2 regions of the Bradyrhizobium sp. SZCCHNS3052 genome follow, and region 1 is predicted to be linked to the other one. Evidence: predicted binding sites of a transcription regulator. Region 1 holds the regulator's gene; the other holds the start of a gene.

What was found. The regulator PhoB, encoded in region 1, activates phosphate uptake and scavenging genes when phosphate is short. The targets are predictions, from matches to a motif close to TGTCATNNANCTGTCAT.
Region 2: QX073_RS15200 (alkaline phosphatase D family protein) is a predicted target of PhoB. The motif match lies at 5,919-5,935, and genes of this name have one in related genera.

Annotation. Positions count from the first base shown of each region.
Region 1 is NZ_JAUETB010000005.1:232,978-247,476, reverse strand. Features, by position in the region: gene pstS (phosphate ABC transporter substrate-binding protein PstS) at 1-711, shown strand, start outside; gene pstC (phosphate ABC transporter permease subunit PstC) at 809-1,807, shown strand; gene pstA (phosphate ABC transporter permease PstA) at 1,811-2,692, shown strand; gene pstB (phosphate ABC transporter ATP-binding protein PstB) at 2,689-3,510, shown strand; gene phoU (phosphate signaling complex protein PhoU) at 3,541-4,257, shown strand; gene phoB (phosphate regulon transcriptional regulator PhoB) at 4,274-4,981, shown strand; gene QX073_RS19055 (trypsin-like serine protease) at 5,129-6,445, shown strand; gene QX073_RS19050 (HoxN/HupN/NixA family nickel/cobalt transporter) at 6,622-7,743, shown strand; gene QX073_RS19045 (HupU protein) at 7,759-8,775, shown strand; gene QX073_RS19040 (nickel-dependent hydrogenase large subunit) at 8,772-10,211, shown strand; gene QX073_RS19035 (hydrogenase small subunit) at 10,445-11,536, shown strand; gene QX073_RS19030 (nickel-dependent hydrogenase large subunit) at 11,558-13,348, shown strand; gene cybH (Ni/Fe-hydrogenase, b-type cytochrome subunit) at 13,362-14,105, shown strand; gene QX073_RS19020 (HyaD/HybD family hydrogenase maturation endopeptidase) at 14,120-14,499, shown strand, end outside.
Region 2 is NZ_JAUETB010000004.1:48,526-63,024, reverse strand. Features, by position in the region: gene QX073_RS15230 (NADPH:quinone oxidoreductase family protein) at 1-362, shown strand, start outside; gene QX073_RS15225 (hypothetical protein) at 883-1,893, shown strand; gene QX073_RS15220 (TAXI family TRAP transporter solute-binding subunit) at 2,043-3,218, shown strand; gene QX073_RS15215 (YkvA family protein) at 3,338-3,739, opposite strand; gene QX073_RS15210 (4a-hydroxytetrahydrobiopterin dehydratase) at 3,845-4,192, opposite strand; gene QX073_RS15205 (TAXI family TRAP transporter solute-binding subunit) at 4,523-5,866, shown strand; gene QX073_RS15200 (alkaline phosphatase D family protein) at 6,006-7,577, shown strand; gene QX073_RS15195 (response regulator) at 7,623-7,997, opposite strand; gene QX073_RS15190 (Crp/Fnr family transcriptional regulator) at 8,165-8,926, shown strand; gene typA (translational GTPase TypA) at 9,330-11,156, shown strand; gene QX073_RS15180 (NAD(P)/FAD-dependent oxidoreductase) at 11,283-12,527, shown strand; gene QX073_RS15175 (LysR family transcriptional regulator) at 12,625-13,509, opposite strand; gene QX073_RS15170 (YeiH family protein) at 13,517-14,499, opposite strand, start outside.

The DNA.
Region 1 (14,499 bases):
CCCGTCGTCAACCTCGAGGGCGTGAAGCCGGGCGAGATGGTGCTGGACGGCGAGACGCTCGCCAACATCTATCTTGGCAAGATCACCAAGTGGGATGACGCCGCGATCAAGAAGCTGAACCCCAACGTCAAGCTGCCGTCCGACGCGATTGCCGTGGTGCGCCGCTCCGACGGTTCGGGCACGACCTTCAACTTCACCTACTACCTCTCCGAGGTCAGCGCCGACTGGAAGAGCAAGATCGGCTTCAACACCGCCGTCGAGTGGCCGGTCGGTGTCGGCGCCAAGGGCAATGAGGGTGTGTCCGGCAACATCGGCCAGACCAAGAACTCGATCGGCTATGTCGAGTACGCCTATGCCAAGCAGAACAAGCTCACCTACACCGGCATGATCAACAAGGCCGGCAAGACCGTGCAGCCGACCGTCGAGGCCTTCCAGGCCGCGGCCGCGAATGCCGACTGGGCCAAGGCCCCCGGCTACTACGTGATCCTCGCCAACCAGCCCGGCGACAAGTCCTGGCCGATGACGGCGGCGACCTTCATCCTGATGCACAAGGAGCCGGCCGACAAGGCGGCGTCCGGCGAAGCCATCAAGTTCTTCAAGTGGTCGTTCGAGAAGGGCGCCAAGATGGCTGAGGAGCTCGACTACATCCCGATGCCCGACAGCGTCGTGAAGCTGATCGAGAAGACCTGGTCGGCCGACATCAAGAGCTGATCCGGACGTATCGAAAATCCCCCTCTCCCGGCCTCCGGGGGAGGGGCGCTACCGGGGTTGAGGCGTGTCCAAGGAACAGGGGGCAGAATTGGCAGAGATGGCGGTTCAGACCGAAGTCAGCGATATCGCGGCTGCTGCCGGACCCTATGACCGGGCACGCGCGCTCAACGCCTTCAAGCTCGGCGACGTGACCTTCTATTGGATCACGCGGCTGTCCGCGATCTCCGTCCTGTTGATCCTGGGCGGCATCATCCTGTCGCTCATCGTCGGCGCATGGCCGGCCATGAGAGAATATGGCTTCGAATTCCTGTGGACGCGGCGCTGGGCGCCGTCGGCCGATCCGCCGGTGCTCGGGGCGCTCGGCCCGATCTACGGTACCTTGGTCACGTCCTTCATCGCGATGCTGATCGCCATTCCGGTCGGTCTGGGCATTGCGATCTTCCTCACCGAGCTGTGCCCGCAATGGCTGCGCCGTCCGATCGGACTTGCCATCGAGCTGCTCGCCGGCATTCCTTCGATCATCTACGGCATGTGGGGCTTCTTCGTGCTGGGGCCGTTCCTGGCCTATACGTTCCAGCCGTTCATGATCAATCTCTGCGCCGGCATCCCCGTGCTGCAGGACATCTTCGCGGGTCCGCCGTCCTATCTCAGCCTGTTCAACGCCTCGCTGATCCTGGCGATCATGGTGCTGCCGTTCATCACCTCGATCTCGGTCGACGTGTTCAAGACGGTCCCGCCGGTGCTGAAGGAAGCCGCCTACGGGGTCGGCTGCACCACCTGGGAGGTCGTGCGCAGCGTCGTCATTCCCTACACCCGTGTCGGCGTGATCGGCGGCGTCATGCTGGCGCTGGGGCGTGCGCTCGGCGAAACGATGGCGGTGACCTTCATCATCGGCAACTCGTTCCGTATCTCATCCTCGATCTTCGCACCGGGCACCACGATCTCGGCCGCCATCGCCTCCGAATTCCAGGAGAGCGACGGGCTGCACCAGTCGAGCCTGATCCTGCTCGGCCTGCTGCTGTTCGTGCTCACGTTCTTCGTGCTGGCGAGCGCGCGGCTGATGCTCATGCGGCTCGAAGCCAAGGCGGGAAAATAAGCCATGTCCAGCGCTGACACGCTTACACTCGATGCGCCGGTCAATCCGATCTATGCGCGCCGGCGCCGCAGAGACATCGTGATCCGCGGCCTCTGCGTTGCCGCCGCGATGTTCGGCGTCACCTGGCTGGCGCTGATCCTGTTCACGCTGTTCTATAACGGACTCGCCGGCCTCAGCCTGCAGGTTTTTGCCGCCGACACGCCACCGCCCGGCTCCAGCGAAGGCGGCCTGCGCAACGCCATCGTCGGCTCCTTGATCATGACGATCATCGGCGTCGGCATCGGCGCGCCGCTCGGCCTGTTTGCCGGCACCTATCTCGCCGAATACGGCCGCAACGACCGCCTGACCTCGGTGATCCGCTTCATCAACGACATCCTGCTGTCGGCGCCCTCGATCATCATCGGCCTGTTCATCTATGGTGCGGTCGTGGTGCCGATGGGCGGCTTCTCGGCACTCGCGGGTTCCCTTGCATTGGCGGTCATCGTGATCCCGGTGGTGCTGCGCACCACCGAGGACATGCTGCTGCTCGTGCCCAACCCGCTGCGCGAGGCGGCGTCTGCGCTCGGCCTGCCGCGCTCGCTGGTGATCCGCCGCATCGCCTATCGGGCGGCGCGCTCGGGCCTCATCACCGGCGTGCTGCTGGCGACCGCCCGCGTCGCCGGCGAGACCGCGCCTCTGCTGTTCACCGCGCTGTCGAACCAGTTCTGGAGCCTCAACCTTTCCAAGACGATGGCGAACCTGCCCGTCACCATCAACAATTTCGTCCAGAGCCCTTATGCCTACTGGAAACAACTGGCCTGGAGCGGAGCCCTTCTCATCACTCTGGCCGTGCTCGCCCTGAACATCGGTGCACGCATTCTCGGCGCCGAGAGGAACACCAAATGACCGAACTGTCCGTCTCCGTCAGTCAGCCCAATCACGCTCTTCACGGCAAGGCGCTTCCGGATGCGCCGGCCAAGGTGACCGCGCGCAACCTCAACTTCTACTACGGCGACCATCATGCGCTGAAGAACATCAACCTGTCGCTGGGCACCAACCGCGTCACCGCGTTCATCGGCCCGTCCGGCTGCGGCAAGTCCACGCTGCTGCGCATCTTCAACCGGATGTACGATCTCTATCCGGGGCAGCGGGCGACCGGGCAGCTGATGCTCGACAACACCAACATCCTCGATCCCAAGCTCGATCTGAACCTGCTGCGTGCCCGGGTCGGCATGGTGTTCCAGAAGCCGACGCCGTTCCCGATGACGATCTACGAGAACATCGCCTTCGGCATCCGCCTCTATGAGAAGATCTCCAAGTCGGAGATGGACGACCGGGTCGAGAAGGCGCTGCGCGGCGGCGCGTTGTGGAACGAGGTCAAGGACAAGCTCAACGCCTCGGGCCTGTCGCTGTCCGGCGGCCAGCAGCAGCGGCTGTGCATCGCGCGTACCGTGGCGGTCCGGCCGGAGGTGATCCTGTTCGACGAGCCGTGCTCGGCGCTCGATCCGATCTCGACCGCCAAGGTCGAGGAGCTGATCCAGGAACTCGCCGAAAACTATACGATCGCCATCGTGACGCATAACATGCAGCAGGCGGCGCGCGTCTCCGACAAGACCGCCTTCATGTATCTCGGCGAGCTGATCGAGTTCGACGACACCAGCAAGATCTTCACCTCGCCGAGCGATCGGCGGACCCAGGATTACATCACCGGCCGGTTCGGCTGACGCCGACGACATTGTCTTCAGGAGATCATCATGGCCAGTGAACATACCGCCAAGGCGTTCGACAGCGATCTGCAGGACCTCACCCGTCTGGTATCGGAGATGGGCGGCCTCGCCGAGCGGCTGATCGTCGATTCCGTCGATGCGCTGGTGCGACGCGACATCGCGCTCGGCCAGAAGGTGGTCGCCACCGACGCCGAGGTCGACAAGCTGCAACGCATCATCGAGGAGCGCGCCGTTCTTACCATCGCCCGGCGACAGCCGATGGCGGTCGACCTGCGTGAGATCGTCGGCGCGATGCGCGTGGCGACCGATCTGGAGCGTATCGGCGATCTCGCCAAGAACATCGGCAAGCGCGTCGCGGCGCTGGAGAGCGACTTCCATCCGCTGAAGCTGATCCGCGGGCTCGAGCACATGACCGATCTCGTGCAGTCGCAGGTCAAGACGGTGCTGGACGCCTATGCCGCGCACGATTTGCCGGCGGCGATGACGGTGTGGAAGGGCGATGAGGAAGTCGATGCCATCTGCACCTCGCTGTTTCGCGAGCTCCTGACCTACATGATGGAGGATCCGCGCAACATCTCGTTCTGCATCCACCTGATGTTCTGCGCCAAGAACATCGAGCGCATCGGCGATCACGCGACCAACATCGCCGAGACGGTGTTCTATATGATCGAAGGCCAGCAGATCATGGACAAGCGCCCGAAGGGCGACATGACGAGCTTCGCATCGACGATCCCCGGCAACTGAGAGAGACGGTTCAGACATGGGCGCCCGAATTCTGGTGGTGGAGGACGAGGAGGCGCTGACGACGCTGCTGCGCTACAACCTCGAGGCCGAAGGCTACGAGGTCGAGACCGTGGCGCGCGGCGACGAGGCCGACACGCGCCTGAAGGAGCGTGTTCCCGATCTCGTCGTGCTCGACTGGATGCTGCCGGGCCTGTCCGGCATCGAGCTGTGCCGCCGCCTGCGGGCGCGGACCGAGACCCGGCAGTTGCCGATCATCATGCTCACCGCACGCGGCGAGGAGAGCGAGCGCGTGCGCGGCCTCGCGACCGGCGCCGACGACTACATCGTCAAGCCGTTCTCGGTGCCGGAGCTTCTGGCGCGGGTGAAAGGCCTGCTGCGGCGGGCGAGTCCGGAGCGGCTGGCGACCGTGCTGTCCTATGGCGACATCGAGCTCGACCGCGAGAAGCGCCGCGTGGCGCGCTCTGGTAGGCCGATCGATCTCGGCCCGACCGAATACCGCCTGCTCGAGTTCTTCCTGGAGCATCCCGGCCGCGTGTTCAGCCGCGAGCAGCTGCTCGACAGTGTCTGGGGCCGCGACATCTACATCGACGAGCGCACCGTCGACGTCCATATCGGCCGCCTGCGCAAGCTGCTCAATCCCGGCCGCGAGCAGGACCCGATCCGCACCGTGCGCGGCGCCGGTTATGCGCTCGATGATCGCTTCGCCAAGAGCGAGCAGGTGTAAGGGGCGATCGGGCGTGAGGACGCAGCAGGTGTGAGACGCGAGGCGGCCCGATTGAGGAGATCGCGGTCCGCTTTCCGCCACGCCGCCGCCGTCTTGATCGTGTCTGCTTCGTGGCCCGTCACGATGTTTCGGTCCCAGCGGACGCCCTTGATCAAGACCATCATCATATCTCTTGCCGTGCTGCTCGGCGGCGCGGCGGGCGCCACGGCCGCCGAGCTCGAAGACGCGGTCGCGGCGGCAGGCAACGGGCAGCATGCGGCGGCGATGCGACGGCTGCTGCCGCTGGCCGCCAAGGGCGATGCGCGGGCGCAGTTCGACGTCGGCTTCATGCACGCCTTCGGCTGGGGCCAACCGCGCAACCCCGCCGAGGCGCTGGCGTGGTACCGCAAGGCCGCCGATCAGGGGCTCGCTGTCGCGCAACACTATCTCGGCATCGCCTACGTCAACGGCGAAGGTGTTGCGAGCAATTACGGCGAAGCCGGCCGCTGGTTCAGCCGCGCCGCGGCGCAGGGCTTCGCCCAGTCGCAATACATGCTCGGCCTGATGCTGCTCGACGGCCGCGGTGTGAAACAGGACGTCGTGCAGGGCTATGCCTGGCTGGTGATGGCGGGCCGTAGCGGCGTGCGATCGGCCGGCCGCGACGTGCAGCGGGTCAAGTTGACCGAGCCGCAGCGCGTCCAGGCCCAGAGTGCCATTGCGGCCTGGCGGCCGAAGCCGGAATCGGCGGAGGCCGGCATCGCCGCTCCGCGTCCGGAGCAACTGCTCGGGCTCGACCGCCACATCGGCGAGGTCGTCGATCCCACCTCGTGGCCGGCGTCGTCGATCGGCGTCGTCACCGTCGCGCAATACTCGACCGGCGGCTGGTGCACCGGCACGCTGGTCGCGCCGCGCGTCGTGCTCACCGCGGCGCATTGCGTGTTCAACGGCGTGGCGCAGGTCAGCCCCGGCAACGTCCGCTTCCTGGCCGGCATGAACAGGGGCACGCCGGCGGCATCGTCGGTCGCCGACAAGCTGATCGTGGCGCCTGATTTCGTCCCGACCCGGCACGACAGGTGGTCGCTCGACCGCTCGCCCGCCGATTGGGCACTGATCGTGCTGAAGGACGCGCTGCCGTCGAAGCCGGTTGAGGTCAGGGCGCTGACGCGCGAGGAATTGCAGGCTGCGACCACGGCCGGAACCATCTCCGAGATCGGCTATGGCCAGGAGCGGCGCTATTCGCCGACCGGCCAGCGCAATTGCAGCGCCGGCATGACCAAGGACGGGATGCTGCTGACGGTGCATTGCCTCGCCAATTTCGGCTATTCGGGCTCCCCCATCATGGCCGACGTCGGCGGACAGCCGGCCGTGGTCGGCATCTTCTCGGCGTTCCACGAGGAGACCCGGCTGATGTTCGCCGCCCCCGCGAGCCAGTTCGAGGCGGTCGTGCGGCGCGAGATCACGGCACAGAGTGCCTCGATGCGGTGAGCGAAGGAGGGGCGAGAGAAGAAGATGTCCCGCCGCTGGTCATGATCTGTGCGTGACTGGATAGCGGGTTGCCAAGCGAGAGGGCAATCCGGGAAGGGCCGCCCACGTTTTCCTGCAGTTTTTGCCTGCAGCGGGGGGCTTTACCGAACTGGCCTGGCTCTTGCTATAGTCCGAGTATGACGATTGTTCAAATTGATCATCCTCGTGCCCCTCGGCTGCTGTGGTGGCGATCGCAGCCCGGCCGCAACGTTGCGCTCGTCGGCGGGCTGGTCGCCGCCAACGCGCTCGCCTGGGCCTGGGCGTTCGCGCTCTACGCCGACCGGCCCGCCATCGTCGGCACCGCGATGCTGGCCTGGCTGCTCGGACTGCGCCATGCGGTCGATGCGGATCACATCGCGGCGATCGACAACGTCGTGCGGAAGCTGGTGCAGGACGGTAGCGCCCCGCGCGCCGCCGGCCTGTATTTTGCGCTCGGCCATTCCAGCGTCGTCGTCATCGCCACCATCGTCGTGAGCCTCATCGCCGGCGCCGACCTCCTGGATGAAGAGAGCGCGATCAGGGCGATCGGCGGCGTCATCGGCACGTCGGTGTCGGCCGGCTTCCTGCTGCTGATCGCGTTGGCGAACCTCATTCTGTTCGTGAACCTCTGGCGCCGCGCCGCACAGCCGCAGTCCGAGATGGAAACCGCCGGAAGCTCCGGACGGGGCATCCTCATCCGCCTGCTGCGCCCGGTGCTCCGCCTGGTGGGACGCGCCTGGCACATGTATCCGCTCGGTTTCCTGTTCGGTCTCGGCTTCGACACTGCGAGCGAGATCGGGCTTCTCAGCCTGTCGGCAACCGAGGCAGCGCGCGGCGCGAGCCTCGCCCATGTCCTGGTGTTTCCGGCGCTGTTCGCGGCTGCGATGGCCACCGTCGACACCGCCGACAGCATGCTGATGGCGGGCGCCTATCGCTGGGCGCTGACCGATCCCGCACGCAAGCTGCGCTATAACCTCGTGATCACCGGCGCATCCGTTGCCATCGCGCTGGTGATCGGCGGCTTCGAGGCGATCACGCTGTTGGCGCCGCGGCTTGGCCTGACCGGGGGATGGACGGGGGTCGCCACCGCGCTGGGCGACGATGTCGCCAATCTCGGGATCGTCGCGATTGGCCTGTTCGGACTGATCTGGGCGGTCGCCATGCTGCTCGGTCGCAGCCAGCGCGGTTCCGAGGCTATCCCCGGGGAAGCGCTTGCCAGTGTTCATGCGGGGGCGCTAAACCCGCCGGTGATACGAAGCGGAACGCTTAAGACGGGCTAGGAGCGGGGCCTTATGATGGTCGGCTCTGAGGGAACGATCAGGATGCTATGGCTGCAGGGTGCGAGCTGCGGCGGCTGCACGATGTCGATCCTGGAAAGCGGCGCGTCCGGCTGGTTCGACGAGCTGCGCCAATCCGGCATCGATCTGGTATGGCATCCCTCCGTCAGCGAGCAGACAGGGGACGAGGTCGTGGAGCTGTTGGAGGCGATCCGCGACGGCCGCGAGCGGCTCGATCTGCTGGTGCTCGAAGGCTCGGTGGCGCGCGGACCTGGTCTGACCGGCCGCTTCAACATGCTCGCCGGCACCAACCGCTCGATCTATCACTGGCTGCTCGATCTGGCGCCGCTGGCCGACTACGTCGTTGCCGTCGGCAGTTGCGCCGCTTATGGCGGCATTCCTGCTGCCGGCATCAACCCGACCGATGCGGTCGGATTGCAGTTCGAGGGCAGCGACGTCGGCGGCGCGCTCGGCGCGGGCTTTCGCTCGAAACGCGGGCTGCCGGTGATCAACGTCGCAGGCTGTGCGCCGCATCCGGGTTGGATGATGGAAAGCCTGCTGGCGCTCACCTCGGGCGATCTGACGGCAGACGGCCTCGACGCGGTCGGCCGTCCGACCTTCATCGCCAATCACCTGGCTCATCACGGCTGCTCGCGCAACGAGTTTTACGAGTTCAAGGCGAGCGCGGAGACGATGTCGGAGCGCGGCTGCCTGATGGAGCATCTCGGCTGCCGCGCAACGCAAGCGGTCGGCGATTGCAATCAGCGCTCGTGGAACGGCGGCGGCTCCTGCACCAAGGGCGGCTACGCCTGCATCGCCTGCACCTCGCCGGGCTTCGAGAGCGCGCAGAACTATCTGCAGACGGCCAAGCTCGCCGGCATTCCCGTGGGGCTTCCGACCGACATGCCCAAGGCCTGGTTCGTCGCGCTCGCAGCGCTGTCGAAATCGGCCACGCCGCGTCGCGTCCGAGTTAATGCGACGGCGGATCACGTCGTGGTGCCGCCGGGCCGTGCCGGCGACAAGCGCCGTCCATGACGCGGATCACGGTCGGACCGTTCAATCGTGTCGAAGGCGATCTCGAGGTCAGGCTCGATATCGAGAGCGGCCGCGTCACCAGGGCGGAGGTGACGGCGCCGCTCTATCGCGGCTTCGAGCAGATCCTGGAGGGGCGGCCGCCGCTGGACGCCCTGGTGATCGCACCGCGAATCTGCGGCATCTGCTCGGTGTCGCAATCGATCGCCGCCGCCGCGGCGTTGCGCCAGGCCATGGGTATTGCGGCAGCGCCAAACGGCGTCCTCGCGGCCAACATCGCGCACGCGGCCGAGAACGCAGCCGACCATCTGACGCATTTCTACATCTTCTTCATGCCGGACTTCGCCCGCGACGTCTACGCCTCGCATGCCTGGCATTCGGCTACGGCCGAGCGCTTCGCGGCCACGAAGGGCAGCGCGGCCCGCGATGCGTTGCCTGCCCGCGCGCGGCTGCTCGAGATCATGGGCCTGATCGCCGGCAAATGGCCGCACAGTCTCGCCTTCCAGCCAGGCGGGACGACGCGCGCGATCGAGCTCGGCGAGCGCGTGCGGCTCAACGCGATCGCGGCGTCGTTTCGCGGCTTCCTTGAACGCGTCGTGTTTGCCGACAAGCTGGAGAACGTGCTCGCCTTGTCGACATCGGACGAGCTCGACCGTTGGCGGGAGGGCCGCGCCGGCGACTTCGCGCATTTCCTTCGGCTGGCCGATGCGCTCGCGCTGGCCGACCTCGGAAGCGGACCCGGTCTCTTGATGAGCTTCGGCGCGTATCACGACTTCAATGGGGCTCGTTTTCGCGCTGGCGTCCGCACGAGCAGTGGCGAGGTCCAGGCTTTGCCGTCGGACGGCATCACCGAGGACGTCTCGCACGCCTGGATGCACGATACGTCGCTCGATCCGGCCGAGAGCCGCACCGTGCCCGATGCCGACAAAGCCGACGCCTATAGCTGGTGCAAGGCGCCGCGTCTCGCGGGAGAACCGGTCGAGGTCGGCGCTCTCGCAAGGCAGGCCATCGACGGTCAGCCGTTGATCACCGCGCTGCTCGCGAGCGGTCGCAGCAATGTCCGCAATCGTGTCATCGCCCGGCTGATCGAAACCGCGCAGCTCGCGCTGTCGATCGAGCACTGGATCAAGGCATTGCGTCTCAACGAGCCGTTTTGCGAAAACAGCGCCAGCGCGGTCGACGGCAATTTCGTCGGGCTCGTGGAAGCTGCGCGCGGCAGCCTCGGCCACTGGCTCGCGGTGCGCTCCGGCCGGATCGAGCGTTATCAGATCATCGCGCCGACGAGCTGGAATTTCTCTCCGCGCGACGCGGATGGGGTAGCGGGCCCGCTCGAACAGGCGCTGGTCGGCACCGAGGTCGGCACTGCCGGCGCGCGTGCGGTCGGCATTCAGCACGTCGTGCGGTCGTTCGATCCCTGCATGGTCTGCACGGCCCATTGAGCGCGCTGCACACAGGCAGGCAGCAAGCGGAAACAAGCTTGTCGGTGCAAAGCGCGTGATTTCCGATTATCGCGCGCGATCCGCCTTCCAAGGATCCACGATCGCGGCCTCGCTGCTGCAAGCATCTGGAATCATTATGATTCAAATCCAGCAATGATGCTGGCCCGCATCTTGCTGTCCTTCTCGCCAGAACGCGATCAGATGATCGCCAACGCGATGTCAGGGGAGGACTCATGGGCGCGGCAACGGAAACTTTTTACAGCGTCATCAGGCGTCAGGGCATCACGCGGCGCAGCTTTCACAAGTTCTGCAGCCTCACCGCAACGAGCCTCGGCCTCGGGCCGCTCGCGGCCAGCCGCATCGCCAACGCGCTCGAAACCAAGCCGCGCACGCCGGTGATCTGGATGCACGGGCTCGAATGCACGTGTTGCTCGGAGAGCTTCATCCGCTCGGCGCATCCGCTGGTGAAGGATGCCGTGCTGTCGATGATCTCGCTCGACTATGACGACACCATCATGGCGGCGGCCGGCCACCAGGCGGAGGCCATCCTCGAAGAGACGCGTGCGAAGTACAAGGGACAGTACATTCTTGCAGTCGAGGGCAATCCGCCGCTGAACGAGGGCGGCATGTTCTGCATCGACGGCGGCAAGCCGTTCGTCGAGAAGCTCAAGATGATGGCCGAGGACGCCATGGCGATCATCGCCTGGGGCGCCTGCGCGTCCTGGGGCTGCGTGCAGGCGGCGAAGCCGAATCCGACGCAGGCGACGCCGATCGACAAGGTCATCACCAACAAGCCGATCATCAAGGTGCCGGGCTGCCCGCCGATCGCCGAGGTCATGACCGGCGTCGTCACCTTCATCACCACGTTCGGCAAGCTGCCCGAGCTCGACCGCCAGGGTCGGCCGAAGATGTTCTACTCACAGCGTATCCACGACAAGTGCTATCGCCGACCGCATTTCGACGCCGGCCAGTTCGTCGAGGAGTGGGACGACGAGGCCGCGCGCAAGGGCTACTGCCTCTACAAGATGGGCTGCAAGGGTCCGACCACCTACAACGCCTGCTCGACGGTGCGCTGGAACGGCGGCGTGTCGTTCCCGATCCAGTCCGGTCACGGCTGCATCGGTTGCTCGGAGGACGGCTTCTGGGACAAGGGCTCGTTCTACGACCGCCTCACCAACATCAAGCAGTTCGGCATCGAGCACAACGCCGACCAGGTCGGCATGGTGGCTGCGGGCACGGTGGGCGCAGCGGTTGCGGCGCATGCGGCGGTGACGGCCGTGAAGCGGCTCGCCGGCAAGCGCGACGACGCCAAGCAAGATCATTAATCGAATTCAGGGCAGGCAACGATGGGCATCCAGACTCCCAACGGCTTCAATCTCGACAATTCCGGCAAGCGTGTCGTCGTCGATCCGCTGACGCGCATCGAGGGCCATCTGCGCGTCGAGGTGAATGTCGATTCCAATAACGTGATCCGCAACGCGGTCTCGACCGGCACCATGTGGCGCGGCATCGAGACCATCCTGCGGAACCGCGATCCGCGCGACGCCTGGGCCTTCACCGAGCGGATCTGCGGCGTCTGCACCGGCACGCACGCGCTGACCTCGGTCCGCGCGGTCGAGAACGCGCTGGGGATCATGATCCCCGATAATGCCAACTCGATCCGCAACATCATGCAGCTCTGCCTGCAGGTGCACGATCACCTCGTGCACTTCTATCATCTGCATGCGCTCGACTGGGTCGATGTGGTCTCGGCGCTCAAGGCCGATCCAAAGGCAACCTCGGCGCTGGCGCAGTCGGTCTCGGACTGGCCGCTGTCCTCGCCGGGCTATTTCAAGGACCTGCAGATCCGGCTGACCAAGTTCGTCGAGTCCGGTCAGCTCGGTCCGTTCAAGAACGCCTATTGGGGTCATGCGGCCTACAAGCTGCCGCCGGAGGCGAACCTGATGGCGGTGGCGCACTATCTGGAAGCGCTCGACTTCCAGAAGGAGATCGTCAAGATCCACACCATCTACGGCGGCAAGAATCCGCATCCGAACTGGCTGGTCGGCGGCGTGCCGTGTGCGATCAATGTCGACGGCACCGGCGCGGTCGGTGCGATCAACATGGAGCGGCTGAACCTCGTCTCCTCGATCATCGATCGCTCGATCGAGTTCGTGCAGAAGGTCTATCTGCCCGACGTGGCGGCGATCGGCTCCTTCTACAAGGACTGGCTCTATGGCGGCGGTCTCTCCGGCAAGAACGTGATGTCCTACGGCGACATTCCGGAGAATGCGAACGATTATTCAGGGAAGAATCTCAAGCTGCCGCGTGGCGTGATCCTCAACGGGAATCTGAACGAGATCCTGCCGATCGATCACGGCGACCCCGAGCAGATCCAGGAGTTCGTCACCCACTCCTGGTACAAATATCCCGACGAGAGCAAGGGGCTGCATCCCTGGGACGGCGTCACTGAGCCGAACTACCAGCTCGGCCCCAACGCCAAGGGCACCAAGACGGACATCAAGGAGCTCGACGAGGGCGGAAAATATTCCTGGATCAAGGCGCCGCGCTGGCGCGGCAACGCGGTCGAGGTCGGACCGCTGGCGCGCTACATCATTGGTTATGCGCAAGGGCGACCGGAGTTCAAGGAGCCGACCGACAGGCTTCTGAAGACGCTGAACCTGCCGGTCACAGCGCTGTTCTCCACGCTTGGCCGCACCGCGGCACGGGCGCTCGAATGCGAATGGGCGGCGAACCAGATGCGCTACTTCCAGGACAAGTTGGTGGCACGCATCAAGGCCGGCGATTCCTCGACCGCGAACATCGAGAAGTGGAAGCCGGAGAGCTGGCCGAAGGAGGCCAAGGGCTACGGCTTCACCGAGGCGCCGCGCGGCGCGCTGGCGCACTGGATCAAGATCAAGGACACCAAGATCGACAACTACCAGTGTGTCGTGCCGACGACCTGGAACGGCTCGCCGCGCGATCCCAAGGGCAATATCGGCGCCTTCGAGGCCTCCCTGATGGATACGCCGATGGCGGATCCGGAGAAGCCGCTGGAGATCCTGCGCACGATCCATTCGTTCGATCCGTGCCTCGCGTGCTCGACCCACGTGATGAGCCCGGACGGCCAGCAAATGGCGACGGTCACGGTCAGGTAGTGGGAGACGCACCATGATGGATGCCATTGCACGTCCCGCCGAGGCAGAGCCCAACCTTGCGGCGATCGCGGCCGACGCCGCCGGTGAACACGCGGTCGGCCGGCCCACGGTCTATGTGTACGAAGCACCGGTGCGCATCTGCCATTGGGTGAATGCGTTCGCGATCGTCGTGCTGATGATCACCGGCTATCTGATCGGGACTCCGCTCCCCAGCGTCGAAGGCGAGGCGTCGGCGAATTTCGTGATGGGCTACATCCGCTTTGCCCATTTCGCGGCCGGACAGGTGCTGGCGGTGTTCTTCCTTGCCCGCATCTTCTGGGCCTTCGTCGGCAACCACCACTCCCGGCAGATCTTCTACATTCCGGTGCACCGCAAGCAGTTCTGGAACGAGGTGCTGCACGAGATCCGCTGGTACGCTTTCCTTGAGCGTGAGCCGAAGATGTATGTCGGCCATAATCCCCTGGCGCAGACAGCCATGTTTACCGGCTTCACGCTGTTCGTGACCTTCATGATCGTCACCGGCTTTGCGCTCTATTCGGAAGGCACCGGCATCGACAGCTGGCAGCACAAATTGTTCGGTTGGGTGTTCGCGATCTGGCCGAACAGCCAGGACGTCCACACCTGGCATCATCTCGGGATGTGGGCGCTGGTCACCTTCGTGATGGTGCACGTCTATGCCGCCATTCGCGAAGACATCATGTCACGTCAGAGCATCATCTCCTCGATGATCTCGGGCGAGCGGCAGTTCCGCGAGTAGCAGGGGGGGCCGGCATGGTCGATGAGCGCGGGCGCGATCGCATTCTGGTGCTCGGGATCGGCAACATTCTCTGGGCGGACGAAGGCTTTGGCGTGCGGGTGGTGGAGGAATTCCACCGCCGCTTCACCGTGCCCGACAATGTCACGATCCTCGATGGCGGCACGCAGGGACTTTACCTCGTCAACTATGTCGAGGAAGCCGACGGCCTGATCGTGTTCGACGCCATCGACTATGGCCTGGTGCCGGGCGAGCTCAAGCTCGTCCGCGACGACGAGGTGCCGCGCTTCACCGGCGCCAAGAAGATGAGCCTCCACCAGACGGGCTTCCAGGAAGTACTGAGCGCGGCCGACCTGCTCGGCCGCTATCCGCAGCGGCTTGCGCTGATCGGCTGCCA
Region 2 (14,499 bases), on a different contig from region 1:
ACGGCAAGGGTGCCGACATCATCTTCGATCCCGTCGGAGGCGCCTACGCCGAGGCAGCGCTGCGCTCCATCGCATGGGAGGGCCGATTCCTGGTGATCGGCTTCGCCGCCGGCGACATCCCGAAGATGCCGCTGAACCTCGCGCTTCTGAAGGGCTGTGATATCCGCGGCGTGTTCTGGGGCGCCTGGACCCGACTCAACCCCGCCAAGAACCGCGCCAACCTCGAAAAGCTCGTGCAGTGGACCGCGGAGGGCAAGCTGTCGTCGCACGTCGACCGCACCTTCCCGCTGGCTCAGACCGCCGATGCCTTGAAGGTGCTGGCCGGCCGCCAGGCGATGGGCAAGGTGATCCTGCACCCCTGAGGACGTCGCGCAATGAAGGCCCCCGGGGGGCTGTACTCCCCGGGATAGCCTCGCCCTGATCCGTGCAACCAAACCGAGCAGTGCCCCGGCTGTTGTGCCGATGGAATGCTCGAGCCGGCCCGGCGTCGCTGTGACATCCGCGCGCTGCGCGGCGGTCGCAAATTTGTTCGGCGGGCTGCCGCGCCGGCGCCACGGATTCGCAACCGGAAGCAGAAAATCCGAAAACGAGCGTTTCTTGGTTAACGCAACCGCGCCACATTATGGCGTGGTTAATTTGAGGCTTGGCCGTTGTTATCACGACGTTTCTGGATTTGGTGCCGTGCGATGTCGCACGTGCGTTGCCACAATCAGATCAAAATGTTTCCAGAATCATGCCGGCTCTCGTCCACTTTTAGTCGGATTCAATTAGTCAATTAGTTGTCGGCAGTGGGGTGCCTCTGGCAATCGTGACGTGTCTCGAGCTTCTGACGGGCTTGGGACTAAAAGTATGTTGCGTGAAGTTGAGATGGGGATGAAGGCCATGGCTGAGCGGACGACGCGCGGGCGTTTCAACAACAGAACTCCTTCGGAGCCTGACTTCAGGCCTTTCCCCGACGAACTCCCTCAGGAGCGCCCCCCGAGCTATCGTTTCGGCCGGTCGACCCAGGATAACTATCCAAACGACGAATCGATGCCGATGTTCCTCTCTGAGTATGAGAGCGGCAACCAGATCGACAGCACGCATTTCGAGGACCAGTGGCCGGAGCGGACCCGCCGCGTCTCGGTCTCGTCCCGGATTCTTCTCGCCGTGGTGGCTGCGGCCGGCGTCGCGGTGCTCTTCGCGCTTGTCACCTCGGATGCGACGCGCGACCTGATCGCCAGTGCCAAGGCTTCCATCATCGGCGCCACGCCGGACCCGACGGCCCCGCCGCAGGCCACCAACACGCAGCTCACCGCGCGCGACATGCAGCTGAACGAGCCGGCGCGACTGCCGCCCGCCGAGCCGCCGGCTGCGGCGGCGCCGGTGCAGACGGCAGCCGTGGCCCCGACGCGTGACGACATCGCCAACGCCTACCAGACAGCGCTGCAGAATCGCAGTGTGACGCAGCCCGCGCCGGTTGCAGCACCACCGAGCTTCGCCACGGCACCGTCCGCGCCGGCCCCGAGCGCGATGGAGCCATCCTCGATCAATTCGCCGGGCGCCGGATCGGCAATCGTCGCACCCGGCCTCGGCGCCGTGACCGCCGCTCCGCCGCCCGCGCAGGTCCGCCGGCTAGATCCCGACGAACTCGCGGGCATCATGAAACGCGCCAAGAGCCTGCTGGCCGCGGGCGACATCCCGCCGGCCCGACTGCTGCTGGAGCGCGCGGCCGAGGCGCAAGAACCGGCCGCGGCGCTGATGCTTGCGCAGACCTACGATCCCCACGTGCTGGGGACGAAGGACATCCGCAACATCAATGCCGATCCGGCTGCGGCTCGCAACTGGTACCGCCGCGCCGCCCAGCTCGGCTCGGCTGAAGCGCAGCGCAGGCTCGATCAACTGCAGAACTGAACGCTCGTGACGGCAGCGATGCCGCCTCGTTTCATTTTTTTGTTTCACGCGTGATTTTCGAGTCTGTTCATGGGCGATGCCAGGCGAGACTTGGCGCTGCCCGCGTTCCGGCTCGCAAACATGTGCCAGCCTTAGATCAAGGGGGACAGATGCGACGTCTTGTTGGAGCGGCCCTGGCCGCAATGATGATAGCGTGCGGTTTCGCTGCCCACGCCGAGGAAGGCGAGTTCGACCCCGCCAAGGTGAGCGACAGCCTCAAGGCGATCTTCCAGTTCGGCTCGGTGCAGACCAAGCAGGCGCTGAACGCCAACACGGTGACGCTCATCACCGGCACCATTGGCGGCACCTATGTGCAGTTCGGCGCCGATCTGGCCTCGCTGCTCGACGACGGCAACAATCTGCGCGTCCTGCCGATCGTCGGCCGCGGCTCGGTGCAGAGCGTGGCCGACATCCTGTTCCTGCAGGGCGTCGATCTCGGCGTCGTCCGCGCCGATACGCTCGACTACCTTGAGCGCAAGGGTTTCGCCAAGGACATCAAGCGGCAGTTCACCTACGTCACCAAGCTCTACAATGAAGAGATGCAGGTGATCGCGCCGCGCGCGGTGCGCAACCTGCGTGATCTCGAGGGCCGCCGCGTCAGCGTCGACCTGCCGAATGGCGGCACCTTCGTCACGGCGCTGACGGTGTTCGAGCGGCTTGGCCTGCGCGCCAACTTCGCCTACATCGAGCAGCGCATCGCGATGGAGAAGCTGAAGCGCGGCGAGCTCGATGCCGTCATCGTGGTCGGCGGCAAGCCCTACAAGTCGGTCTCGACCTTCGTGAACGACGGCCGCTTCCATCTCGTCAACGTCGACTACGATCGACCGCTGCAGACCGACTATCTGCCGGCGACCCTGACGGCGAAGGACTACCCGAACCTGATCGCCGAGGGCGAGAAGGTCGACACGATCGCGGTGCCGGCCGTGCTCGCCGCCTATAATTGGGCGCCGAACACCGACCGCTATCGCAAGCTCGCGACCTTCGTCGACGCCTTCTTCACCAAATTCCCGGCATTCCAGAATCCGCCGTTCCATCCGAAGTGGAAGGAGGTTTCGCTTTCGGCGCCGCTCGCCGGCTGGCAGCGGCTGCCGTCCGCCAGCAAATGGCTGGAGAGCCACGCCATGGAAGGCGCACAGCGCGACCGCTTCGATGACTTCCTGAAGCAGAGCAGCGCCGGCAGGGCGATGCCGAGCGAGGCCGACCGCGAGGCGCTGTTCAAGCAGTACCAGGCCTGGGAGGCCGAGAAGACCGGCAGCGCCCGCGCCCAGGCGCGCGGCCAGCGCTGAGCTCGTAGCGTTCGACGAAGTCCCATCAGGAGAAAAGCCCCGCGGATGCGGGGCTTTTTGCTGTTGTGCCCTTCCGATGCGCTGACTGCGGGCGCCCGGCTTGCCGGCCGGAGCCGCCGTCAGCCGATATTCTCGCCGTCAGCGTTCTTGTCTGCCGCCAGCCGCGCGAGTACGGCGCGGGCTGCCGCATGATGGTCGGGCGTGATGTGCGAAGCGACCATGCGGATGGCGGTGGCGAGCACCGCCGCGTCGTCGGTGAAGCCGAGGATGGGCAACACGTCAGGCATGAAGTCGAACGGCACGACGAAGTAGGCGATGGCGCCGAGCAGGGCGACCTGTACGTGCCGGGGTGTCTCCTTGTCGAAGGCGCAGTAATACGCCGCAAGCAGCTCCTCGGCGAATGGCAGCCGCGCGACAACCTTCTTGAACTTGATCCAGAAACGACGGCGAAGGGTCTCGCGATCCCGGGCCAGCCGCTCCGCGGGCTCGAAGCCAACGCTGTAGTCGGTCGCATCCGACATGATGTCCGATCTCCGGTTCCCGACGGCGCTGGGGGCGCGGTCCTCGCCCTCGGATGTGGTGATGGCGGCGCCGGCCGCAAGGCGCGTGCCGTCGTCGCGAAGATCTCAGCCGCGCATCGTCGCGGCGATCGCATTCATCGCCTTGGCGAGCGCGATGTCGCGCATGGTCACGCCGCCTGCGTCATGGGTCGTGAGGACCACCTCGACGGTGCGGTAGACGTTGCGCCACTCGGGATGATGGTCAGCCTTTTCAGCGACCAGGGCGACGCGGGTCATGAAGCCGAAGGCTTCGTTGAAGTCTGTGAATGTGAACGTGCGGGCGATGGCCTCACGGCCTTGCGCCTCAGACCAGCCGGGAAGCTCCCGCAAGGCGGTGGCGCGTGCCTCCGTCGACAATGGTTGCGGCATCTCGATCTCCTCTTGTGCTGCAATCGACCGGACACGTGGCGGCATCCGGGTGATCGCGGGGCTACCTCCGGCTGGATCGCGCTGGTGTCCGGTTGCCAAGACTAACCGAAAACGCATCCCGATCAGAGCCTTGTCACAGGCGCGATGCCGGAGGCGCTTGGAACTGCCCCGATCCTCCGGCGACTGGTGCGATGGTAACCATGACGCAGATGTCACCCCGGGCGGACAAGAAATTTGCTACAGTTCGGCTCTATTGAAGGACGACGTGGCCAGACGAAGCCGCCTGTGGCATCGCCCGGGCCTGGGACCACCGGAGGACGGGATCTGGTAGATACTCAGACCACGCCAGCGCAGCGCTCACGGATGCGCCCTGCCGTGTTCATCGTCATCGCCGGGATCCTTGCGGTCGTCGGCGCTTTGACGGGTGCCTACTATTTCGCGATGCGTCCCGTGGTGCTCAAGATCGCGGTCGGTCCGCCCAACAGCGACGACCTGAAGGTCGTCCAGGCCCTGACCCAGGCCTTTTCCCAGTCGCACGCCTCCGTCAGGCTGCGGCCGGTTCCGACCGAGGGCGCCGCACAGAGCGCGCAGGCGCTGGCCGCAGGCAAGGTTGATCTCGCGATCGTCCGGGGTGACCTCGAGGTCCCAAAGAACGCGCAGGCCGTGGCGACGCTGCGCAAGAACGTCGCCGTGCTCTGGGTGCCTCCGGGCGGCAAGGGCAAGGGTCGCAAGGGCGCCAAGATCACCAAGATCTCCCAGCTCGCGGGCCACAAGGTCGGCATCATCGGTCGGACCCCGGCGAACGCCAATTTGCTGAAGGTGATCCTGCATCAGTACGGCGTCGACGCCAGCAAGGTCGAGATCGTCCAAGTCCCGATCACCGAGGCCGCCGAAGCCGTGCGCAACCAGCGGGCGGACGTCTATCTTGCGGCCGGACCCATCAATAGCAAAATCACGGCGGATGCGATCGCCGCTGCCACCAAGGACGGCGGCACGCCGACCTTCCTGGCGATCGATTCGGCCGAAGCGATCGCGCAGAACCACCCCGAATATGAATCGACCGAAATTCCCGCCGGCGCGTTTGGCGGCTCGCCCGATCGTCCCGAGGACGAGGTGAAGACCATCAGCTTCAACCACCACATCGTGGCGCGCAAAGGCCTGTCGGATTCGACAGTGTCCGCGTTCACCCATCAGCTGTTTTCGGTGCGCCAGCAATTGCTGTCGGAGTTCCCGCTGGCTGCCAAGATCGAGACCCCCGACACCGACAAGGACGCCGCGATTCCGGCGCATCCCGGCGCGGCGGCGTTCATCAACGGCGAGGAGAAGACCTTCCTCGACCGCTACAGCGACTACATCTGGTGGGGCCTGATGGCGCTTTCGGCGATGGGTTCGGCCGGTGCGTGGTTCGCCGGCTATCTCAAGCGCGACGAACGCACCATCAACACCTCGCTGCGCGATCGTCTGCTGGAGATGATCACGATCGCGCGCAAGAGCGATTCGACCGAGGAGCTCGACCAGCTGCAGAGCGAGGCCGACGAGATCCTGCGCAACACGCTGACCTGCTTCGAGGACGGTGCAATCGAGCACGCGGCGTTGACCGCGTTCAACATCGCGCTCGAGCAGTTCCACAACGCGGTGGCCGATCGCAAGCTCATCCTGATGAGCATGCCCGCCAATCTGCAGCGAACCGGCGCGCAGTTGCGTGCCGCCGGCACCTGAGGGCGGACGATGTTCGCCCTGCGGCCGCGTCACGCGCTGTCCACGGCGCGATTGTAATTCCAGCGTCATCAATCTTTTCTAGGTCTGCCGGGCCGTGGCTCGCGCCGGCTCCCGCGCGCGATCCGACCAGGAGATCCGCATGACGCTTCGCATTCCTCGACCGCACACCGCCCTGTCCCGCCGCCGCTTCCTGTCGACGGCCGCCGCAGCCGGCGTCACGACGCTGGCGATGCCCTATCTGAGCCGCGCCGCCGACCGGCCGCAGATCACGCATGGCGTGCAGTCCGGCGACGTCGGCATGGATGGTGGCGTGGTCTGGGCGCGCGCCGACCGGCCGTCGCACATGCTGGTCGAGGTGGCGACCACCGAATCGTTCAAGGACGCGCGTACGCTGCCTCCGATTGCCGCGCTTCCGGAAAGCGACTTCACGGCCAAGATGCTGATCGACGGCCTTCCGAGCGGCCAGGACATCTTCTACCGTGTCAAGTTCCGCGACCTGTCGCATACCGCGGTCGAAAGCGAGGCCGTGGCCGGCCGCTTCCGCACCGCGCCAGGCAACAAGCGCGACGTCTCGTTCGTCTGGGGCGGCGACGTGGCGGGGCAGGGCTGGGGCATCAATCCCGATGATGGCGGCATGTTCACCTTCTCGACGATGAAGAAGCACCGCCCGGACTTCTTCCTGCACTCCGGCGACACCATCTACGCCGACGGTCCGATCAAGTCCGAGGTGAAGCTGCCGGACAACAAGGTGTGGAAGAACCTCACCGTGGAAGAGAAGGCCAAGGTCGCCGAGACGCTCGACGAATTTCGTGCCGCCCACAAATACAATTTCCTCGACGAGAATGTTCGCGCCTTCAATGCCGAGGTGCCGATCTTCGTGCAGTGGGACGATCACGAGGTCACCAACAACTGGTCGGCGTCCAAGGAGCTGCCCGCCGCCTACAAGGAGCGCAACATCCAGTTGCTCGCGGCCCGCGCGGCGCGCGCCTTCCACGAGATGTATCCGATGCGCGAGAGCATCATCGAGCCGGGCCGAGTCTATCGCACCATCAACTATGGCCCGCATCTCGACGTGTTCGTGCTCGACGAGCGCAGCTACCGCGGCGCCAACGGTCCCAATCTCGAGGACAAGTATGGTCCGGCGTCCTACTTCATCGGGCCGGAGCAGATGCGCTGGTTGAAGCAGGCGCTGCTCAATTCCCGCGCGACCTGGAAGGTGATCGCCTCCGACATGCCGCTCAGCATCATCGTCTATGACGACGCGGCCAACAAGAAGGGCTCGGAAGCCATCGCCCAGGGTGACGGCCCGGCGCGCGGCCGCGAGCTCGAGATTGCCGAGATCCTGCGCTTCATCAAGACGGCGCCGATCCAGAACACGGTGTGGCTGACGGCGGACGTGCATTACGCGGCCGCGCATTATTACGATCCGAACAAGGCGCAGTTTCAGGACTTCGAGCCGTTCTGGGAGTTCGTCTCCGGCCCGCTGCATGCCGGCACGTTCGGTCCGAACGAGCTCGACAACACCTTCGGCCCCGAGGTGCGCTTCATCAAGGCGCCCGGCCTCGACAAGCAGAATCTGCCGCCGTCGGCCGGCATGCAGTTCTTCGGCCACGTCAAGATCGAAGGCGCCACGGGCCAGATGACCGTGACCCTGCGGGATCGCGCCGACGTCGCGCTGTGGTCGACCACGCTCGATCCGAAGCTGGGCTGAGGTCTCGTTGTTCGGCGGCAAGACGACCGCGTGCGGCGACGGCAACTAATCGCGTCGCCGCAGCGCCGCCTCCAGCGCCTCGGTCGGGCAAGGCTTCGGCAGCCGCGGCCGGTCGGCGAATGCGGCCGGCACGCGGTCGGCGCCATAGCCGGTCGAGAATGCGAAGGGAATGCCGAGCGCCGTCAGCCGCTCGGCAATCGCAAAGCTCTTTTCGCGGACCAGGCCGACATCGAGCAGCGCGAATTGCGGGACGCGCTCGGCGATCATGGCGAGCGCGGTTGCGACGTCGGCTGCGATCCTGATGTCGGGAACGCCGAGGTCGGTGATCGTGTCTTCCAGTCCGAGTGCAATGATGGGGTCGTCTTCGACGACCAGCACATGCTGATAGAACTCGGGCACGCCTGATTGCGAGCTGGTCATGGGATCTGCGGGTTCCAGGATGAGGGATGGACCCCGCGGCCGGCGCCTCCTCTCGAGCGCGCTGGCGGGTTCCTGGAACCAAGGCAGCATATCAGAGTTCCTGTGTCGGTGCACTTGTGAACACAAGGTGCACGGATCACGCACATGCGTTGCGCACGGGGATGACGATGCTGAGCCAAGGTGTGACCACGCTGAGCCGGGAGCGGCCCTACAACAACCTGCTGCGGCGGCTCAGTCCGGCCGACTACGCGCTGATCTCGCCGTATCTGGTGGAGGACGAGGCAACGCCGAACGAGCTGCTCTACAGTCCGGGTGACGACGTCCAGATCGTGCATTTTCCCTGCGGGCCGGCGCTGACGTCCTATCTCGTTCCCAATGAGGATGGCCGCGACGTCGAGACCATCCTGGTCGGCCGCGAGGGCGCCGTCGGCGGGATCGTCAGCGAAGGCTTCCTGCCGGCCTACACACGGATCGTCGTCAAGTTCGGCGGCCCGTTCGCACGGCTGCCGCTGTCCCGCCTGGCGGCCGCCAAGCTGCAATCCAAGACGCTGCGCAACGTGTTCGCGCGCTACGCCGATTGCATGCTGGCGCAGATGTTCCAGTCGACCGCCTGCAACGCAATCCATTCGATCGAGCAGCGGACGGCGAAGTGGATCGTGGCCGCGATGGACCGTACCGATGGCGAGCCGATCGTGCCGCTGACGCATGAGCAGCTGGCAACGCTGCTGGGCGTCGGCCGCAGCTACGTCAGCCGGGTTGTCCAGACCTTCAGGGCCGAGGGCATTCTCGAAACCCGCCGCGGCGCCTTCATGGTGCGGGACTTCGACGCGCTGAAGCGCCGCTCCTGCCTGTGCAACGAGGCCGTGAAGACCCATTTCGAAGAGGTCCTGCGCGGCGTCTATCCGACCGAGCAGGCCGCGGCGGGCTGAGCCTGCAGGCGCCATTGACGTCCCGCGTACAGACTCCAGCCAACCGCGTTGGCTGTCAGCGCTGGTCCTCGTGGGATTGCCGGTCGGAGTGGTTGATCTTGTCTTCTCCCGCGCCTCCCGGAGGCGCGTGGCGGCGGAGGCGTTAGCCAGCCGCTCGGAAACCGCTCCCCGTTCCTGAAAGCAGTCATTGTTTTTTGGCATTTTTTGCCTATATTGCGCCGCAACGCGTGAGGTCTGCCCGGTCGATTGGCCGGGCTTCCTATTTGGGGCTGCCGGCCCCTGCCGCCGAACGAGTTTCGCGAGCGCGCGTCGCAAAGCTAACAGCTTGATTCGACTATAACAAAGCGCGCGCCCCGCCGGGGACAGAGCACGAGCTCTTGAGAAAGCTTAGAAGACACCGACCATGAATCTTCGCAACATCGCCATCATCGCCCACGTCGACCACGGCAAGACCACCCTGGTTGACCGTCTCCTGCAGCAGTCGGGTACCTTCCGCGAGAACCAGAAGGTCGCCGAGCGCGCCATGGACTCGAACGATCTGGAGCGCGAGCGCGGCATCACCATCCTGGCCAAGGCCGCCTCGGTGCAGTGGAAGGACACCCGCATCAACATCGTCGACACTCCCGGCCACGCCGATTTCGGCGGCGAGGTCGAGCGCATCCTGAACATGGTGGACGGCGCCCTGGTGCTGGTCGACGCCGCCGAGGGCCCGCTGCCGCAGACCAAGTTCGTGGTCTCCAAGGCGCTCAAGGTCGGCCTCAAGCCGATCGTCGTCATCAACAAGGTCGACCGTCCTGACGCCCGTCCGACCGAGGTCATCAACGAGGTGTTCGACCTGTTCGCCGCGCTCGACGCGTCCGAGGAGCAGCTCGACTTCCCGATCCTGTACGGCTCGGCCAAGCAGGGCTGGATGGCCGAGAGCCCGGAAGGTCCGAAGGACGCCGGGATGCAGCCGCTGTTCGACCTGGTGCTGCGCCATGTGCCGGCGCCGTCGGTCGAAGAGGGGCCGTTCCGCATGATCGGCACCATCTTGGAGGCCAACAACTTCCTGGGTCGCATCATCACCGGCCGCATCACCTCGGGCAGCATCAAGCCCAACCAGGCCGTGAAGGTGCTGAACGCCGAGGGCAAGGTCGTCGAGCAGGGCCGTATTTCCAAGATTCTCGCGTTCCGCGGCATCGAGCGCGTGCCGCTCGACGAGGCCGAGGCCGGTGACATCGTCGCCATCGCGGGCCTGACCAAGGGCACCGTCGCCGACACGTTCTGCGATCCCTCGGTCGAGACTCCGCTCCCGGCGCAGCCGATCGACCCGCCAACCGTGTCGATGTCCTTCATCGTCAACAACTCGCCGCTGGCGGGCACCGAAGGCGACAAGGTCACGAGCCGCATGATCCGCGACCGCCTGCTGCGCGAGGCCGAGGGCAATGTCGCGCTGCGCGTCGTCGAATCCGCCGACAAGGACGCCATGGAAGTGTCGGGCCGCGGCGAATTGCAGCTCGCGATCCTGATCGAGACCATGCGCCGCGAAGGCTTCGAGCTGTCGGTGTCGCGTCCGCGCGTGGTGCTGCAGAAGGACGAGGCCACCGGCGCGTGGCTGGAGCCGATCGAGGAGGTTGTGATCGACGTCGACGAGGAGCATTCCGGCGTCGTCGTGCAGAAGATGAGCGAGCGCAAGTCCGAGATGATCGAGATGCGCCCCTCTGGCGGCAACCGCCTGCGGCTGGTGTTCTACGCGCCGACCCGCGGCCTGATCGGCTATCAGGGCGAGCTGCTCACGGACACCCGCGGCACCGCGATCATGAACCGCTTGTTCCACGGCTATGCCCCGTTCAAGGGCGAGATCGCCGGCCGCCGCAACGGCGTCTTGATCTCCAATGACCAGGGCGAGGCGGTGGCCTACGCGATGTTCAAGCTGGAGGACCGCGGCCCGATGATGATCGAGCCGGGCTGGAAGGTCTATCGCGGCATGATCGTCGGCGAGCACACCCGCGACAACGATCTCGAGATCAACGTGCTGAAGGGCAAGCAGCTCACCAACATCCGCACCACGTCGAAGGACGAGGCCGTCCGTCTGACGCCGCCGATCAAGATGACGCTGGAAAAGGCGCTCGCCTATATCGAGGACGACGAGCTGGTCGAGGTCACGCCGAAGTCGATCCGGCTGCGCAAGAAGCATCTCGATCCGAACGAGCGCAAGCGCGCCGAGAAGCAGAAGGAAGCGGTGGCGTAATTTCCGCCCTCCATTCTCAAATGCGTCATGGCCGGGCTTGTCCCGGCCATCCACGTTTTGGGGCTTGCGAGGACGACGTGGATGCCCGGCACAAGGCCGGCCATGACGACGGAGTTGGATGAGCCAATGTCTTTCCCATCCTCCATCGACATCGCCGTCATCGGCGCGGGTGCCGCGGGCCTCGGCGCGGCACATGCGCTGCAGGACAAGGGCGTCTCGTTCATCGTCCTGGAGGCCCGCGACCGCATCGGCGGCCGCGCTCACACCATCATGGCTTCGCCTGATGTCACCTTCGATCTCGGCTGCGGCTGGCTGCATTCGGCTGATCGCAACTCGTTCGTCGGCATTGCCGAGCAGCTTGCTTTCACTATCGACACCAGCCGGCCGCCCTGGCGCGATCAGGCCTATGAGGCGGCATTCCCGCGCGAAGAGCGCGAAGAATTCATCCGCGCGCTGGAGGCGTTCTTCATGCGTACCGCGGAGGCTGCCAGGAGCGGCCGCGATGCGCCGGCGAGCATCTGCCTCGAGCCCGGCAATCGCTGGAACGGCATGATCGACGCGATCTGCACCTATCTCAACGGCTGCGAGCTGGCGCAGATGTCGCTGCTCGACTTCGAGGCCTATGAGGACACCGAGCTGAACTGGCGGATTCGCCGCGGCTATGGCGCGCTGGTCGCCGCCTATGGCGGGGGCCTGCCGATCGCCATGAGCTGCAACGTGACCCTGATCGATCACGGCGACACGCGCATCCGCCTGACGACCTCACAGGGCACGCTGACGGCCGACAAGGTCATCGTCACCGTGCCGACCAGTCTCATGGCCGACGAAACGCTCCGCTTTTCGCCGGCCCTGCCGAGCAAGGTCGAAGCCGCCGCTGGCCTGCCGCTCGGTCTCGACAACAAGGTGACGCTGGCGCTCGACGGCTGGGAGCACCTGCCGAGGGATTCGGGCATGCGCGGCCGAAGCCACACCGCGCGGGTCGGCAGCTTCCAGCTGCGCCCGTTCGGCCAGCCCTGCATCGAAGGCTTTTATGGCGGCAGCTTCGCCCGCGACATCGAGGCGGCGGGCGAGGGGGCCTTGGCGGCGCAGGCGATCGACGACATCGCGGCCCTGCTCGGCAACGACATCCGCAACAGCCTCCGTCCGCTCGCCGAGTCCCGCTGGGGCGCCGACCCGTTCGCGCGCGGCGCCTATTCGCATGCACTGCCCGGACATGCCGACAAGCGCGCCGTGCTGGCCGCGCCGGTTGATGATCGGCTGTTCTTCGCCGGCGAGGCGACGCCCCCGGATTTCTTTTCGACCGCCCATGGCGCGCGTGACAGCGGCGAGCGCGCGGCGCGGGAAGCTCTGGCGTCATTAACCAGGCGCTAGTCCATCGATCGTCATTGCGAGCCCAGCGAAGCAGTCCAGACTGTCACCGCGGTGGGATTTCCGGGTCGCTTTCGCTGCGCTCGCGATGACGTGCCGATCAATACGTCTCCTCCACCATCCGCAGAAACTCCCGTGCGGCCTGCGTCTGGTGATGCTCTTTGTGGCGCAGGCTGTAGAAGTGCCGCTTGGGCAGCTCGATGTTGGCGACGGCGAGCAGCCCGGCCTTGACGGCGCGCATGACCACGAGGCGCGACAGCACCGTGACGCCGGCGCCGGCTTCGACGGCGCCGCGCACGGCCTCGTTGGACGGCAGGTCGAACACCACATCGAGCTCGGCCGGAGTGATTCCGAAGCGGCCAAGCGCTGTTTCGAGCGCGGCGCGCGTGCCGGAGCCCTGCTCGCGCAACACCCAGCGCGCCGTCTTCAGGTCGCTGGTTGTCACTGACCTTCCGCGGCACAGCGGATGATCGATCGGACCGACCAGCACCATGTTGTCCTCCGCGACCGGCTGAGCCGTGAGCACGGGATCGTCGACATCGCCCTCGATGAAGCCGAGATCGGCAGAGCCCTCGCGGACCTGGGTCGCGACCTGCTCGGTATTGCCGATCGACAGCTGCAGCCTGATCGCCGGATGCGCGGCACTGAAGCGGTGAATGAAGGCCGGCAGCCAATAGCCCGCGATGGTCTGGCTGGCCGCCAGCGCCAGCTGCCCCCGCTTCAGGCCGGCGAGATCGTTCAGCACGGTCTCGGCGGCGGCCGCGCGCGCCAGCACCGCCTTCGCTTCGACGAGAAACGCCTTCCCGGTCGCCGTGAGCACGATGCGGCGTCCGACTCGATCGAACAGCCTGGTCTCGTAGCGCGCTTCGAGCGCGGCCACAGCCGCCGATGTCGCCGACTGGGTCAAATTGAGGTCGCGCGCCGCCTGGGTGACGTGCTCGCGGGTCGCGACCGCAACGAAGATCCTGAGCTGTTCGAGCGTCACAAGCGTCCTATGTGGTGAGCTTCACCAGGGCCAGGCTGAAGCCTGCGATGAACAGGAAGGCGAGCAGGCCCAGCGCCAGCGGCCGCAGGCCCTTGGCCTTGAGCTTGGCGAAATCCGTTTCCAGTCCCATCGCGGCCAGCGCCATCGACAGCAGGAACGTGGTCGCCGTCACGATCACGGTCTTCATCTCGGCGGGAATGCTGATCACGCTGTTGAGGCCGACCAGCGCGATGAAGCCGAACACGAACCAGGGCAGTGGCGGCTGCGCATTGCCCCGGGTCTCGCCGCCATGGCGCGCACGCCGCGTTGCCAGCAGGCCGAGCGTGAGCACGACCGGCGCCAGCAGCATCACGCGGGCGAGCTTGGCGATGGTGCCGAACTCGCCGGCCTGCTGGCCCTGCTGAAACGCGGCCGCGACCACCTGGGCGATCTCGTGAATGGAGGCGCCGCTCCACAGGCCGAAGGCGTGCGCGTCGAGATGCAGCAGCGCCGGAAGCAGCGGATAGATGAACATTGCGATCGAGCCGAACACCGTGACGCAGGCCACCGCATAGGCGACGTCCTCGTCATGGGCGCGCGTGACCGTGTTGGTCGCGATCACGGCGGACGCACCGCAGATCGAGGTGCCCGCGGCGATCAGCTCCGCCAGCTTGCGATTGACGCCGAGCAGCTGTCCCATCCACACCGTGAACAGGAAGGTGCCGGTGAGGCTCAGCGCGATCACGGCGAGACCACGCGCGCCGACCTCGACGATCTGCGTCGCCGTCAGTTGCAGGCCCAGCAGGATGATCGCCAGCCGCAGTACGCGACGCATGGAGAAGGCGACGCCGGGCTTGGCCCGCGCCGGTGTGCCGACCACGTTGTGCAGCGCCATCCCTGCCACGATCGCCAGGATCATCGGGCTGAACAGGCCGAGGCCCGGCAGCAGGCGCAGCCCGAAGGCGCCGGCCGCGAGCGCCGCGGACAGCGCGAGCCCGGGCAGCAGCGTCG